4 regions of the Ureibacillus endophyticus genome follow, and region 3 is predicted to be linked to each of the others. Evidence: riboswitches for the same ligand, from Rfam matches in the RefSeq annotation. Region 3 holds a riboswitch; each other region holds the start of a gene.
The links. Region 3 has a riboswitch for S-adenosylmethionine ahead of metA (homoserine O-acetyltransferase MetA). Riboswitches for the same ligand answer to the same signal wherever they lie in the genome.
Positions count from the first base shown of each region.

Region 1: another riboswitch for S-adenosylmethionine. It lies ahead of NKR20_RS01410 (O-acetylhomoserine aminocarboxypropyltransferase/cysteine synthase family protein); the one in region 3 lies ahead of metA (homoserine O-acetyltransferase MetA).
Region 2: another riboswitch for S-adenosylmethionine. It lies ahead of metK (methionine adenosyltransferase); the one in region 3 lies ahead of metA (homoserine O-acetyltransferase MetA).
Region 4: another riboswitch for S-adenosylmethionine. It lies ahead of NKR20_RS15980 (bifunctional homocysteine S-methyltransferase/methylenetetrahydrofolate reductase); the one in region 3 lies ahead of metA (homoserine O-acetyltransferase MetA).

Region 1 is NZ_JAMYWW010000001.1:276,481-279,683, forward strand. It holds gene nfsA (oxygen-insensitive NADPH nitroreductase) at 1-68, opposite strand, end outside; gene NKR20_RS01405 (glycerol-3-phosphate acyltransferase) at 270-902, opposite strand; SAM riboswitch class I at 1,046-1,162, shown strand; gene NKR20_RS01410 (O-acetylhomoserine aminocarboxypropyltransferase/cysteine synthase family protein) at 1,282-2,589, shown strand; gene NKR20_RS01415 (hypothetical protein) at 2,879-3,203, shown strand, end outside.
Region 2 is NZ_JAMYWW010000001.1:2,636,252-2,639,454, forward strand. It holds gene NKR20_RS12865 (alpha/beta hydrolase) at 1-179, opposite strand, end outside; gene NKR20_RS12870 (gamma carbonic anhydrase) at 299-811, shown strand; gene metK (methionine adenosyltransferase) at 871-2,067, opposite strand; SAM riboswitch class I at 2,307-2,427, opposite strand; gene pckA (phosphoenolpyruvate carboxykinase (ATP)) at 2,624-3,203, shown strand, end outside.
Region 3 is NZ_JAMYWW010000001.1:1,781,366-1,784,568, reverse strand. It holds gene NKR20_RS08640 (AAA domain-containing protein) at 1-673, shown strand, start outside; gene NKR20_RS08635 (hypothetical protein) at 692-1,450, shown strand; SAM riboswitch class I at 1,505-1,615, shown strand; gene metA (homoserine O-acetyltransferase MetA) at 1,701-2,639, shown strand; gene NKR20_RS08625 (hypothetical protein) at 2,978-3,203, opposite strand, start outside.
Region 4 is NZ_JAMYWW010000001.1:3,233,084-3,236,286, reverse strand. It holds gene hemG (protoporphyrinogen oxidase) at 1-987, shown strand, start outside; SAM riboswitch class I at 1,071-1,170, shown strand; gene NKR20_RS15980 (bifunctional homocysteine S-methyltransferase/methylenetetrahydrofolate reductase) at 1,276-3,123, shown strand; gene metH (methionine synthase) at 3,116-3,203, shown strand, end outside.

The sequences.
Region 1 (3,203 bases), 1.5 Mb from region 3:
TTCGGAATTTGTTCTCCAGTGTATTTTCGAACAGATGAATGACTACGTAATACCTCTTTAACTGACATACTAAAACTCCCCTTTGTATGTAATGTAGTAAATAGAATAATTTAGAGAAATATTCCCTATAAAGCTATATTAGACTATTTTGAAATGTAATACAAAATAGGGGATTGAGGGTAATTTCAAAATGTGTTTTACCGAGGAGGAAGGAGAGGTGAAAAGCCGTAAAGTTAATTTGAAGTTAAATTTACGGCATTTTTGTTAATTTATGGTTTTTTGTTAAAAGCAGACGTAATTTTTGGTTCTGTTCCTAAACGCATTCGGTTTAGATTTTCAACATGTAAGATGATTGCTATAATGAATAAAGATAATGTTATGAAAAATGGCCAGATTGTTGGTTCTTGTATGATAGCAGTTATAGCAAATATCAAATAAAGGGCAAATACACCGATAATTAAATAATTTGATATAAGGGAAATGACAATAAGAAGCAATACTGCAATTAACCCCATCTGCCAGTTAAGTGTAATGAATATGCCGATTAAAGATGCAGTACCTTTTCCACCGCGGAAATTCATATGGACGGGGAAATTATGTCCTAAAATAACAGCGGCTCCGATGGAATAAAGAAGTATTGAAATTTGCTCTGTGGTAAAGGTTGTATAATTTAAAAGTAAAAATTGACCAAGAATGATTGCGACGATCCCTTTACCAATATCAATTATTCCAACAAGTACACCATATTTCCATCCGAGAGATAATACTGCATTTGATGCTCCGGCATTTCCATGACCAACTTCTTTCAAATTTACACCGGATAATAATTTAGCGAAGTTAGAACCATGAATGCATCCGATTAAATAACCAACTATAAGAACGGAAAACAAAGTAACTAGCATTCTGAAAAACTCCTTTCCAATAGATGTTATTTCTATTATACTCTGAGGAAATGAAAGAAGTTTCAAAAAATTTAAAATTAATAGTTGACAGAGTTGATTACTATGCTTTATAGTAAGTACAACGATGGAACATGAATCAAATACCTTTATCCAGAGTGGCGGAGGGAATAGGCCCTATGATGCCCGGCAACCAGTGAATACATAAAGTGTTTACTAAGGTGCTAATTCCTACAGATTTTGATTGATCTGACAGATAAGGGGAGGAAAAATGCAACTAGCAGCCCTCTTCTTATATAAGAGGGCTTTTTGTTTTTCCCTAAATAAAGTCCTCCTTATTAAATGCGATCATCCATCGAATAAAAACTAGGAGGAAGATTACATGTCACAACAACGTCCAGAAACAATTCTATTGCACGGTGGACAAAAACCAGATCCAGTAACAGGTGCAATTGCTGTACCAATTTATCGCACGACTGCTTATGCGTTTCAAAATACAGAGCATGCTCGTCAACTGTTCGCATTAGAAACACCAGGTAATATCTATTCCCGAATTATGAACCCAACAGTCGATGTTTTTGAGCAACGTGTTGCCAAATTAGAAGGTGGAACTGCAGCAGTAGCTGTATCTTCAGGGATGGCTGCCATAGCGTTCTCCATTTTAAACATTGCAGGGGTAGGGGATGAAATTGTAGCTGCTGGTTCATTATACGGTGGAACATATAACCTGTTTGCAAATACACTGCCACGCTACGGAATTACAACAATATTTGTTGATGAATCAAACCCAGAAAACTTTGAAGCGGCAATTACTGAAAATACAAAAGCAATCTATGCTGAAACAATTGGTAATCCAAGTTTAAATGTTTTAGATATTGAAAGAGTTGCGGAAATTGCTCATGCGCATGGACTTCCGCTAATTATCGATAATACATTCCCATCCCCATACGGATCAAACCCAATCGAATTTGGTGCAGATGTTGTCGTTCACTCTGCAACAAAATGGATTGGTGGACATGGAACAACGATCGGTGGCATTGTCGTTGATGCTGGTAAGTTCGATTGGACACAAGGTCGCTTCCCAGGATTTACAGAGCCGGACGAGTCTTATCATGGTTTACGTTATGGAATTGACACTGCTGCAGCTGCATTTGCTACAAAATTGCGTGTTCAATTACTACGTGACTTTGGACCAACATTAAGTGCAGATGCTGCATTTAACTTCTTACAAGGTTTAGAGACGCTTCATTTGCGTTATACAAGACACGGTGAGAATGCAGAGAAAGTTGTAGAGTTTTTAGAAAACCACCCATCTGTGGAATATGTAAACTATCCAGGGAAAGAAAACTTCCCATCGCATGCATTAGCGAAAAAGTACTTAAAAAATGGCTTTGGTTCTATGCTTACATTTGGCATTAAAGGTGGACGAGAAGCAGGAAGCAAAGTGATTGATAATGTTCAATTATTCTCTCGCGTAGCAAACGTTGGAGATGCAAAATCATTAATCATTCATCCAGCTTCAACAACTCACCAACAATTATCTGCTGAAGAATTAAAAATTGCAGGTGTATCTGAAGAGCTCATTCGCTTATCAATTGGTTTAGAAGCCGTTGAAGATATCATTGCTGATTTAGAACAAGCTTTAGCTGTAGCTGTTGAAGGTGTTACCAAACAAATGCATAAAAAGTAATTTAGTTCGCTTGGTGAAGCTTGTCTGATTCACATCATTTCGTGAATAGGCTGGTTTTCGCCAACCAAACTAAAGGCCGTTCATTAGGCTACTTACTTTTTATTTTAAAACCTAGTAAATTCATTTGTTTTATTGACAATTAAGGTTATCGGTCTTATAATATAGGTAAATAATTGAAAATCGCGTTCAAAGCATCCCCTAGCTTTTGAATATATATGAAATTAGAAAACTGTAGCGGTTGTCCCCCAACAACTGCTACACCCCTAGAGAGATGAAGGAGTGTTGTAAAATGGGAAATATCTATAGTGCACAAAATATCGCAGCTTATTTTATTTTTGAATTAAACGAACAACATATTTTTATTAATGCTGATGCTTTACAACATCTATTAGCGGATGTTGCGACGGTGTGGAATAAAATATATGGTCATAACGCATTTTCTGAACAAGTACATTCTTTCGCTCAAAATGGGTATATTGTGAAAGAAGTGAAAGATGCATACGAAGAGTATGGAAAGAGTCATATTGATGAACCTGCGAAGGATTGGGAGCTAGAATTCGGTCAGTTCCAGTTAGTTTACAGAACATATGGTGTACCACGTTTTACGATGGAAG
Region 2 (3,203 bases), 850 kb from region 3:
TCATGCACTCTTAAAAATTTTGATTCTTCACCATGACCGGGTAAATCCCCCATCACAATGTGATACCCATCAGTGCGTAATTTTTCAATTAACCAGGCATACCAACGATGATGTTCAAAAGCACTATGTATTATGACCACAACTGCTTTAGCATGTTCATCTGTTTCCCATTTCCACATAACTTCGCCTCCAACCCAAATAGCATACTTTTGGGCATACATACCTTTTATATTTTCTTTATTATTTTATTTTGTTACGATAAGCATATATATCATACTTAGAAACGAGGAGATTTACGATGATTTACCCTTTTAAAGATAAAAATCCTAAAATAGACCCATCTGTATTTATAGCTGATTATGTCACAATTACCGGCGATGTGACAATCGGTGAAGAAACATCTATCTGGTTTAATTCTGTCATCCGTGGTGATGTTGCACCAACGTACATAGGTAAACGTGTTAGTATTCAAGATTTGAGTTGTCTTCATCAAAGTCCAAATAATCCATTAATTATTGAAGATGAAGTGACTGTTGGACATCAAGTAACATTACATAGTTGCGTAATAAGAAAACGCGCATTAATTGGGATGGGTTCCATCATTCTAGACGGTGCAGAAATTGGTGAAGGAGCTTTTATTGGGGCTGGTAGTTTAGTTCCCCCAGGTAAAAAGATTCCACCGAATTCTTTAGCAATGGGAAGACCTGCAAAAGTTGTACGCGAAATCACGCCAGAAGATCGTGAAGATATGGACCGCATTATTCGTGAATATGTTGAAAAAGGTCAATATTATAAATCGCTTCAAAAGTAAACATATTATATAGTAAGAATGTAAAAGCAGGTGAAAAAACTCACCTGCTTTTTAACATATTATAATCCAGCTTTTTCTTTTAATTTCTCAGCAATATCTGTATTTTCCCAAGGAACATCTAAATCTGTACGACCGAAATGACCGTAAGCAGCTGTTTGCTTGTAAATTGGGCGACGTAAATCAAGCATTTTAATAATGCCTGCAGGACGTAAATCAAATAATTCACTTACCCATTCTACTAATTGACTCTCAGCTACTTTTCCAGTTCCAAATGTATCGATTGAAATTGACACTGGACGTGCTACACCAATCGCATATGCTAATTGCACTTCTGCTCGATCAGCAAGACCAGCAGCTACAATATTTTTCGCAACATAACGTGCAGCATAGGCTGCAGAACGGTCAACTTTTGTTGGATCTTTTCCTGAGAATGCACCGCCGCCATGACGTGCATAACCACCGTAAGTATCAACAATAATTTTACGACCAGTTAATCCAGCATCACCTTTTGGTCCACCGATTACAAATCGGCCAGTTGGATTAATGAAATATTTTGTATTATCGTCAATTAATTCACTCGGAACAACTTCACGAATTACTTTCTCTTTTAAATCTTCTTGAATTTGTTCTAATGTTACATCTTCATTGTGTTGAGTGGATATAACTATTGTATCGATGCGAACTGGATGATTGTTTTCATCGTATTCAACTGTCACTTGTGTTTTTCCATCGGGACGTAAATATGGAATTTCCTTAGATTTACGTACTTCGGCTAGTTTACGGGATAATTTATGAGCCAAACTAATTGGTAGTGGCATTAGTTCAGGTGTTTCGTTACATGCAAATCCAAACATTAAGCCTTGGTCACCTGCACCAATTGCTTCAATATCTTCATCGCTCATATATCCTTCACGTGCTTCAAGCGCTTGGTCAACACCTTGAGCAATATCTGGGGATTGTTCACCGATTGCAGTTAGTACTGATAAATTTTCAGCATCAAAGCCATATTTACCGCGAGTGTAACCAATTTTGGCTACTGTATCTCGAACAACTGATTGAATATCCACATAAGTAGAAGTTGTAATTTCACCTGCTACAAGTACTAAACCAGTTGAAACAGTTGTTTCACATGCTACACGTGCATTTGGATCTTCTGTTAAAATTGCATCTAATATTGCATCGGAAATTTGGTCACATATTTTATCCGGATGCCCTTCTGTTACACTTTCTGATGTAAACAGTCGACGGTTTGTCATTTGGTTTCCTCCTAAAATCTATACGAGATTAGTTCTCGATTTGATACGGTACTCATTACCCATGTTAAGTCCGCACATGAAGGTTGGACTCCAAGCCGTTACTGCTTATTAACACGAGGATATCGAAAGGCGAATAATAATTGTTACATTATTTTCATTTTGTACTCTTTTCAAAAAAAAATTCCTTTTACTCACATAAAACCCATGAGTAAAAGGAATTGTAAATACAGTACCTTTCACTCTTATCGTTCAAGGGATTTTCCCTTGCATCAGGTTGGCACCATCGCATTTATTATATATAATAAATGCAGGTTGCCGGGCTTCATAGGGCCTTGACCCTCCACCAGCTCGGGATAAGAGTATCCGTTCAAATCAACATATTACGGAAATCGACATCCAATGTCAATTTATAAATGTTGATTTCTTTAAAAGTTTAAAAATTAAAAAATAATTTATGAATAGTATAGATTATTTAATTCAATGTGTTATACTATTTTTGAAATTAAACAAACATCCCATGCAGTGGGAATTCTGAAAAAAGGATGGTATTTAATCGATGAATTCAGTAGAAATTGCGAATGAACTGAAGGAATTATTAAACGGCGAGAATATTAAAGTTCAACTATCAGTACCACAATTAGTGGAAAAAGCTACATCACGTGGAGAAGCAGCTCTAACTGTTGACGGTGCAATCGTTGCTGAAACAGGTAAATATACAGGACGTTCTCCGAAAGATAAATATTTCGTAGAAGAAGAGAGCACAAAAGACAAAATCGATTGGGGCAGTGTAAACCGCGCGATTTCTGCTGAAGTGTTCGATAACCTATATCTTAAAGTTGTAAATTACTTAAAAGAAAAAGATGAGCTTTATGTATTCAAAGGATTTGCTGGCGCTGATAAGGATTCACAACTTTCAATTCAAGTAGTGAACGAATATGCTTGGCACAATCTTTTCTGTCATCAATTATTCATCCGTCCAACAGAAGAAGAACTTGCTTCTCATGTTGCAGAATTTACTATTGTTGCAGCACCAACATTTAAAGCAGACCCAGCTGTAGATGGTACAGCTTCTGAAACATTTATTATTGTATCATTAGAAAAGAAAATAATCCTAATCGGTGGTACTGAATATGCTG
Region 3 (3,203 bases):
TATTATGAAAACGATCGCGCCGTTTTATGAACATGAAGGAGACTCGTTGAAATGTGGTCTTCCTGATTCTGATGCAGCACGTGACCATAAATTAGAAAGTAACCTAATCAAACGAAGTGACCATCTATTATGGATTGATTTACCGAATGAGCCTAACTATTTTGAAGAGCGGATGAAGGAAGGCTCAAGTTTATTAAATCAAGAAGAGCTAAAAACAATCCGCGCCATGTTAGTGGATCTAAATCACTCTACAGAAGTTGCCAAAAAACAAGGGCTAATTCCGGAAGATGAACGTAAATCAGTGGGGGTTATTAGTTTCTATGCGGAGCAGGTAAAACGCATTAATCGAATGATTGAGCACGAACTACATTTACCGCATTTACACATCCGTACAGGTTCTGTCGATAAATTCCAAGGTATGGAAATGGATGTTATTTTAGTGAGTATGGTTCGTAACAACGACAATAAAAACGGGGAAATCGGCTTTGCTAAAGACTACCGTCGCCTCAATGTTGCCTTATCGCGTGCGCGGGAGCTGCTAGTTCTGGTAGGTAGTGTTGATATGTTTACAAAACGACCGAAGAAAGAGCAAACACGCAACATGTATAGTAACTTACTATCTGTTGTCAAATCTCAAGACGGCTACCGCAATGTTAAGGAACTAACTTCTTAGTTTTGAAAGGACGAAATGATGGAACTCCAAGCACTCCAACAAAAACTATCCGAACAATTTCATAAAACAAACATTTTGGAAACGGCTATTTGGTGTGTTCCCGTTCATACGGTTAACATTGCATACAAACCAATTGTCCGAACAAAAATGGATATTTTGATGAAAATGCTTTTAATTTCATTGCAAAAAGCAAAGTTCAAAAAAGCCGAACAGTTAAGTGAAATATTATTGGTAGAAGAATTATTTATTCAAGATTTATTGTCCAAGATGCACAAAACTGGATTAATAACAAAGGAAGATCATTTTCAATTAACGGAAAAAGGGTTAAAACAATTGACTAGTGGTGTGTTTGAAGAAGACCAAGAAATTACATCAAAAGAAACGTTGTATAGCCCAACGCATCAAACTTTCCTACAAGGTGAAATTGAAGCAGTTCTCGACTTTGAGGATTTTCCGGAAGATATGTACCGATATCACGTACAAGTGGAGGAGCTTCAAGTTGATAACGATAAGCTCGTAGAAGAATTGCGATTTCTTCAAATGGATGAAGATGAGGAAGAAGAATCAAACTTGGTTATCACTTCTATTGAATCTTTTGAAGATATTCAAGTTAATGATGTGCCATGTATCGAATTTATTCTTTTTGATGAAGAGAAAGAGCAATTCACATCCCGCGTTTGGAATACTCTAACAAATAATTGGGATCCGACTTTGCAACATCAAATTGAAGATAAAGAAAAATCTGCCTGGAAAGAGAGATTCCTATCAAAAAAGTAAAATAGAATATTGCAAATATTTCATCATCATGTTAGTATTACATTAATTTCATCTATCTTATCAAGAGAAGCAGAGGGAAATGGCCCAATGAAGCTTCAGCAACCTCTAACATCGGTTAGAAAGGTGCTAATTCCAGCAAGACAATATTGTCTTGGGAGATAAGAGTGCGGCATATAAATTATTCCCTCTCATTCTCATGCTGGAATGAGGGGTTTTTATTTTGAGATGAAAAGAATTGGGGGAACGTTTAATGCCTATTAATATACCGAAAAATTTACCGGCAGGCGAAAAATTAAGACAAGAGAAAATTTTCGTCATGGAAGAAGACCGTGCCAAAACACAACAAATCCGACCATTAAATATTTTAGTGTTAAATTTAATGCCAGAAAAAGAGAAAACTGAACTTCAACTTTTACGATTATTAGGTAATACACCACTACAAACGAATGTAACGTTTTTAAACACTGCAACTTACGCATCTAAAAACGTGTCAAAGTCGCATTTAGACACTTTTTATAATACATTTGATGAAATTAAACACCGTCGTTTTGATGGAATGATTATTACTGGTGCACCTGTCGAACGAATGGAGTTTGAAGCAGTTAACTACTGGGAAGAAGTAACAACGATTATGGATTGGGCAAAAGTGAATGTTACCTCGTGTATGTATATCTGTTGGGGTGCTCAAGCGGCACTTTATCATCATTTTAATATTGGTAAATTTGAATTGCCGAAAAAATGTTCGGGCATCTACTCACATGTGATTACAGATTTAACTGTGGACTTAGTGCGCGGATTTAGCGATGAATATGTAGCTCCACACTCACGTCACACGTCTGTATCCCTTGATGAAGTACGCGAACATCCAGATTTACGCTTACTAAGCTATTCAGAAGAAGCGGGTCCGTTTATTATTCAATCAAAGGATACTAAACATATTATGATTACAGGTCACCTAGAATATGACGCAACAACATTGGCTGATGAATACGAACGAGATGTGGCGAAAGGTGAACCAGTAGACATGCCGGTGAACTACTTCCCGAATAATGACCCAAGCCAAACGCCGAAAAATACATGGCGCGCGCATTCGCACTTACTGTTCTACAATTGGTTAAACTATTACGTATACCAAGAAACACCATATGAATGGCATTTCGTAGACGACAGCATCGAATTCCATATTTAATGGTACCCTTTAAATTCTGAATTTTTATAAAATTCTAAGCTAGGCATTTGTGAGCTGCTCAGATGCTTAGCTTTTTAAAATTGAAAAATTCGTCCAGTAGGCGGATGGATTCGTCTGCATAAAGTGCGGATTCGTCCAGATAGAATAAGATTTCGTCCACATAACGTGCAGATTTGTCCAGATAGAATAAGATTTCATCCACATAATGTGCAGACTCGTCCAGATAGAACGAGTTTTCGTCCACTTAACAATTAAGTTCCTTATCAATTGAAGTAGCATGGAATTCACAGTATATACAAAAAACGCTTGGAGAGTTAATCTTCCAAGCGTTTTACTTTTTATAAAATAAACATCGCAACTATCGTCGTGACAACTAGACCAATGACGACCGGGATGAAGTTTCGACGTGCTAACTCAAATGGACTGACATTACAAATCGCTGCAGCTGGAATTAATGCCCAAGGAACTAATGTACCTCCACCAACCCAGATTGCCGCTATTTGCCCAAGTGCCGTTAGTGTAGCAGTACCTTCACCAAGCGCTGTTCCGAATAAATTCGCAATG
Region 4 (3,203 bases), 1.5 Mb from region 3:
TTTGAATTGCCAAATACAAAGTTTACTAAGGAAAATTCAATTGGCGAATTTTTAGAGTATTTTTTAGGTAAAGAAATTGTTGAAAAGCAAATTGCCCCTGTATTAGCAGGCGTATATTCAGGAGATTTATATCAATTATCTTTAGCTTCTACCTTACCGTACTTAGTAGATTATAAAAATGAATATGGCAGCATTATTAAAGGGTTCGAAGTAAATAGAGAACAATTTGATAAAGCAGCGAATAAAAAATTTGTTTCCTTTAAAAAAGGTCTATCATCTTTAATTAATCGACTAGAAGAGATGCTACCAGAAGTAGAATTTTATAAAAATACTGCAACTACAGAAGTAACGAAAAATAGTAACGGATATAACGTAACTTTTGACAATGGCGAATCGATTCAAACGGATGTTGTTGTATTGGCCGTGCCAAATAACGTTGTTCGTAACCTATTAAAAGACAAACAGCTAGAATCTGATTTAGAGAAATTTACAAATGGGTCTGCAATCACGATGTATTTAGGATTTGATATACCGGATGCCGTGCTACCAGCAGATGGAACAGGGTTTATCGTTTCACATAACAGTGATTTAGTTTGTAATGCTTCTACTTGGACAAGTCGCAAATGGAAACATACTTCGGAAAATGGAAATTTATTAGTACGCTTATTCTATAAAAGTAATAATCCTAAATACGAAGAACTTGTGGCAATGACAGATGAAGAATTAACGAAGGTTGCTCTTGAAGATATACGGCTAAGTTTGAACATCGAAGAAAAACCTGTTGTTGTAAATATTGAAAAGTGGATTAACGCAATGCCGAAATATGATTTAGCCCATAATGAAACATTGCAGGTAGTATTAGACAAATTAGATTCTCAATATCCGAACCTCTTTGTTGCAGGTTGTTCTTATTTTGGTGTAGGTATAGGTGCTTGTATTGAAAATGGTAAAAATACTGCAGAAAAAGCGATAAAAGCATTGAAATAATAGATTATTTCGTATATTCGTTTAATTCTATTGACTAAAGTGGAATTTAAAGATATGATTCAATTTAATATACAATTTCATATCACTTATCAAGAGAAGTCGAGGGACTGGCCCGATGAAGCTTCAGCAACCAACGTAACGTAAGGTGCTAAATCCAGCAGGCGTTATGCCGAAAGATAAGGAGGAACTATTAAGATAATCGAGCCTTCTTTCTAACGAAGAAGGCTTTTTATTGTTATAGAAATGACAGAAAATTTTTGAAAGTATGTTTTTTTGGGAGATGAAAAAATGGGTCTACTTGAAGCATTAAAATCCAAAGTGTTAACGGCAGATGGTGCGATGGGAACTTTACTATATTCTTATGGACTTGAACATTGCCATGAGGAGATGAACCTCGTAAAGCCTGAACTGATAGAAAAAATTCATAGTGAATATATTTTAGCTGGTGCAGATGTTATTCAAACAAATACATATGGTGCAAACGCGATAAAGTTAGCGCGGTATGGACTTGAATCCAAAGTTGTTGAAATCAATGAAGCAGCTGCTAAATTAGCGAAAAAGGCTGCATCAAGTGGTAATCAATTTGTTATTGGATCCATTGGTGGAATTCGTGGTGTACGAAAAAGTGAAGTAACACTAGATGAAATTTTAGATGCGATTCGTGTACAAGCAGAAACATTAATTCGTGCAGATTTAGATGGACTGTTACTTGAAACATACTTTGATTTTGAAGAACTAACTGAAACATTAAAAATGTTACGCAATATGACGGATCTACCAATTATTGCTCAAGTATCGATGCATGAACCGGGTGTCTTACAAAATGGCTTGAAATTAAACGATGCTTTACAACAGCTTGAAAGCCTAGGTGCTGATGTTGTTGGTGTGAACTGTCGATTAGGCCCTCATCATACAATCCAAGCATTAGAGGGGGTAGAACTACCTCAGAATGCCTTTTTATCGGCTTATCCGAATGCATCCCTTCTAGATATCGAAGAAGGCCGTGTTATTTACGAATCGGAAATTGATTATTTTGCACGTGCTGCTGTTCAGTTACGTAACCAAGGTGTTCGTTTAATAGGTGGATGTTGCGGAACGACACCAAAACATATTGAAGCGGTTAAAAAGCAATTAGCACAATTAAAACCATTGACAGAAAAACGAACAGTACAACAACCGGAAATATATATCCAAGATGCAGAGCCTACTAGAGTGGAACCTTTACACGAAAAAGTTAAACGTGAGCGTTCTGTCATTGTTGAATTAGATACACCAAGACATTTAGAAATTGATTCATTTGTCGAGGGTGCCAAAGCCCTTTATAACGAAGGTGCAGACATTATTATGATGGCGGACAATTCCCTTGCGTCTCCACGTATTAGTAACGTTGCGATGGGTTCAATTTTAAAATTACAACATGGTATTCGTGTAATGCCTCATTTAACATGTCGTGACCGCAACCTAATTGGTCTGCAATCCCACTTAATGGGACTAAGTGCTTTAGGAATGAACGATATTTTAGCTATTACAGGAGATCCAACAAAAATAGGTGACTTCCCAGGTGCTACTAGTGTTTATGATGTGTCTTCCATGGAACTCATTTCATTAATTAAACAATTAAATGAAGGAATTTCCTTCTCAGGGAAAGCACTTCGTAAAAAGGCGAATTTCTCGGTAGCAGCTGCCTTTAATCCAAATGTACGTGTATTAGATCGTGCTGTAAGTCGTCTTGAGAAAAAAATCGAACATGGTGCGGATTATTTCATCTCCCAACCAGTTTATTCTGCAGAAAAAATTGTAGAGATTTACGAAGCAACGAAACATTTAGAAGCTCCAATTTATATTGGAATTATGACGTTAACATCTTTCCGAAGCGCTGAATTTTTACATCATGAAGTACCAGGAATTAAATTATCCGATGAAGTACTAGCAAGAATGAAAGCGTGCGAAGGGGATAAAGAGCGCGAAGCACAAGAAGGCGTAGCGATTGCAAAAGAATTACTAGATACAGCAACAAAATACTTTAACGGTATATATTTAATTACACCGTTTTTACGTTACGATTTAACACTACAATTAATGCAATATATCAAACAACTTGATGAGCAGAACGAAGGAGTAGAAGCAAATGCATAACCATCCAATCGAGGAACAGTTAAAAAATAGAATATTAATTATCGATGGGGCAATGGGAACAATGCTTCAACGAGAAAATT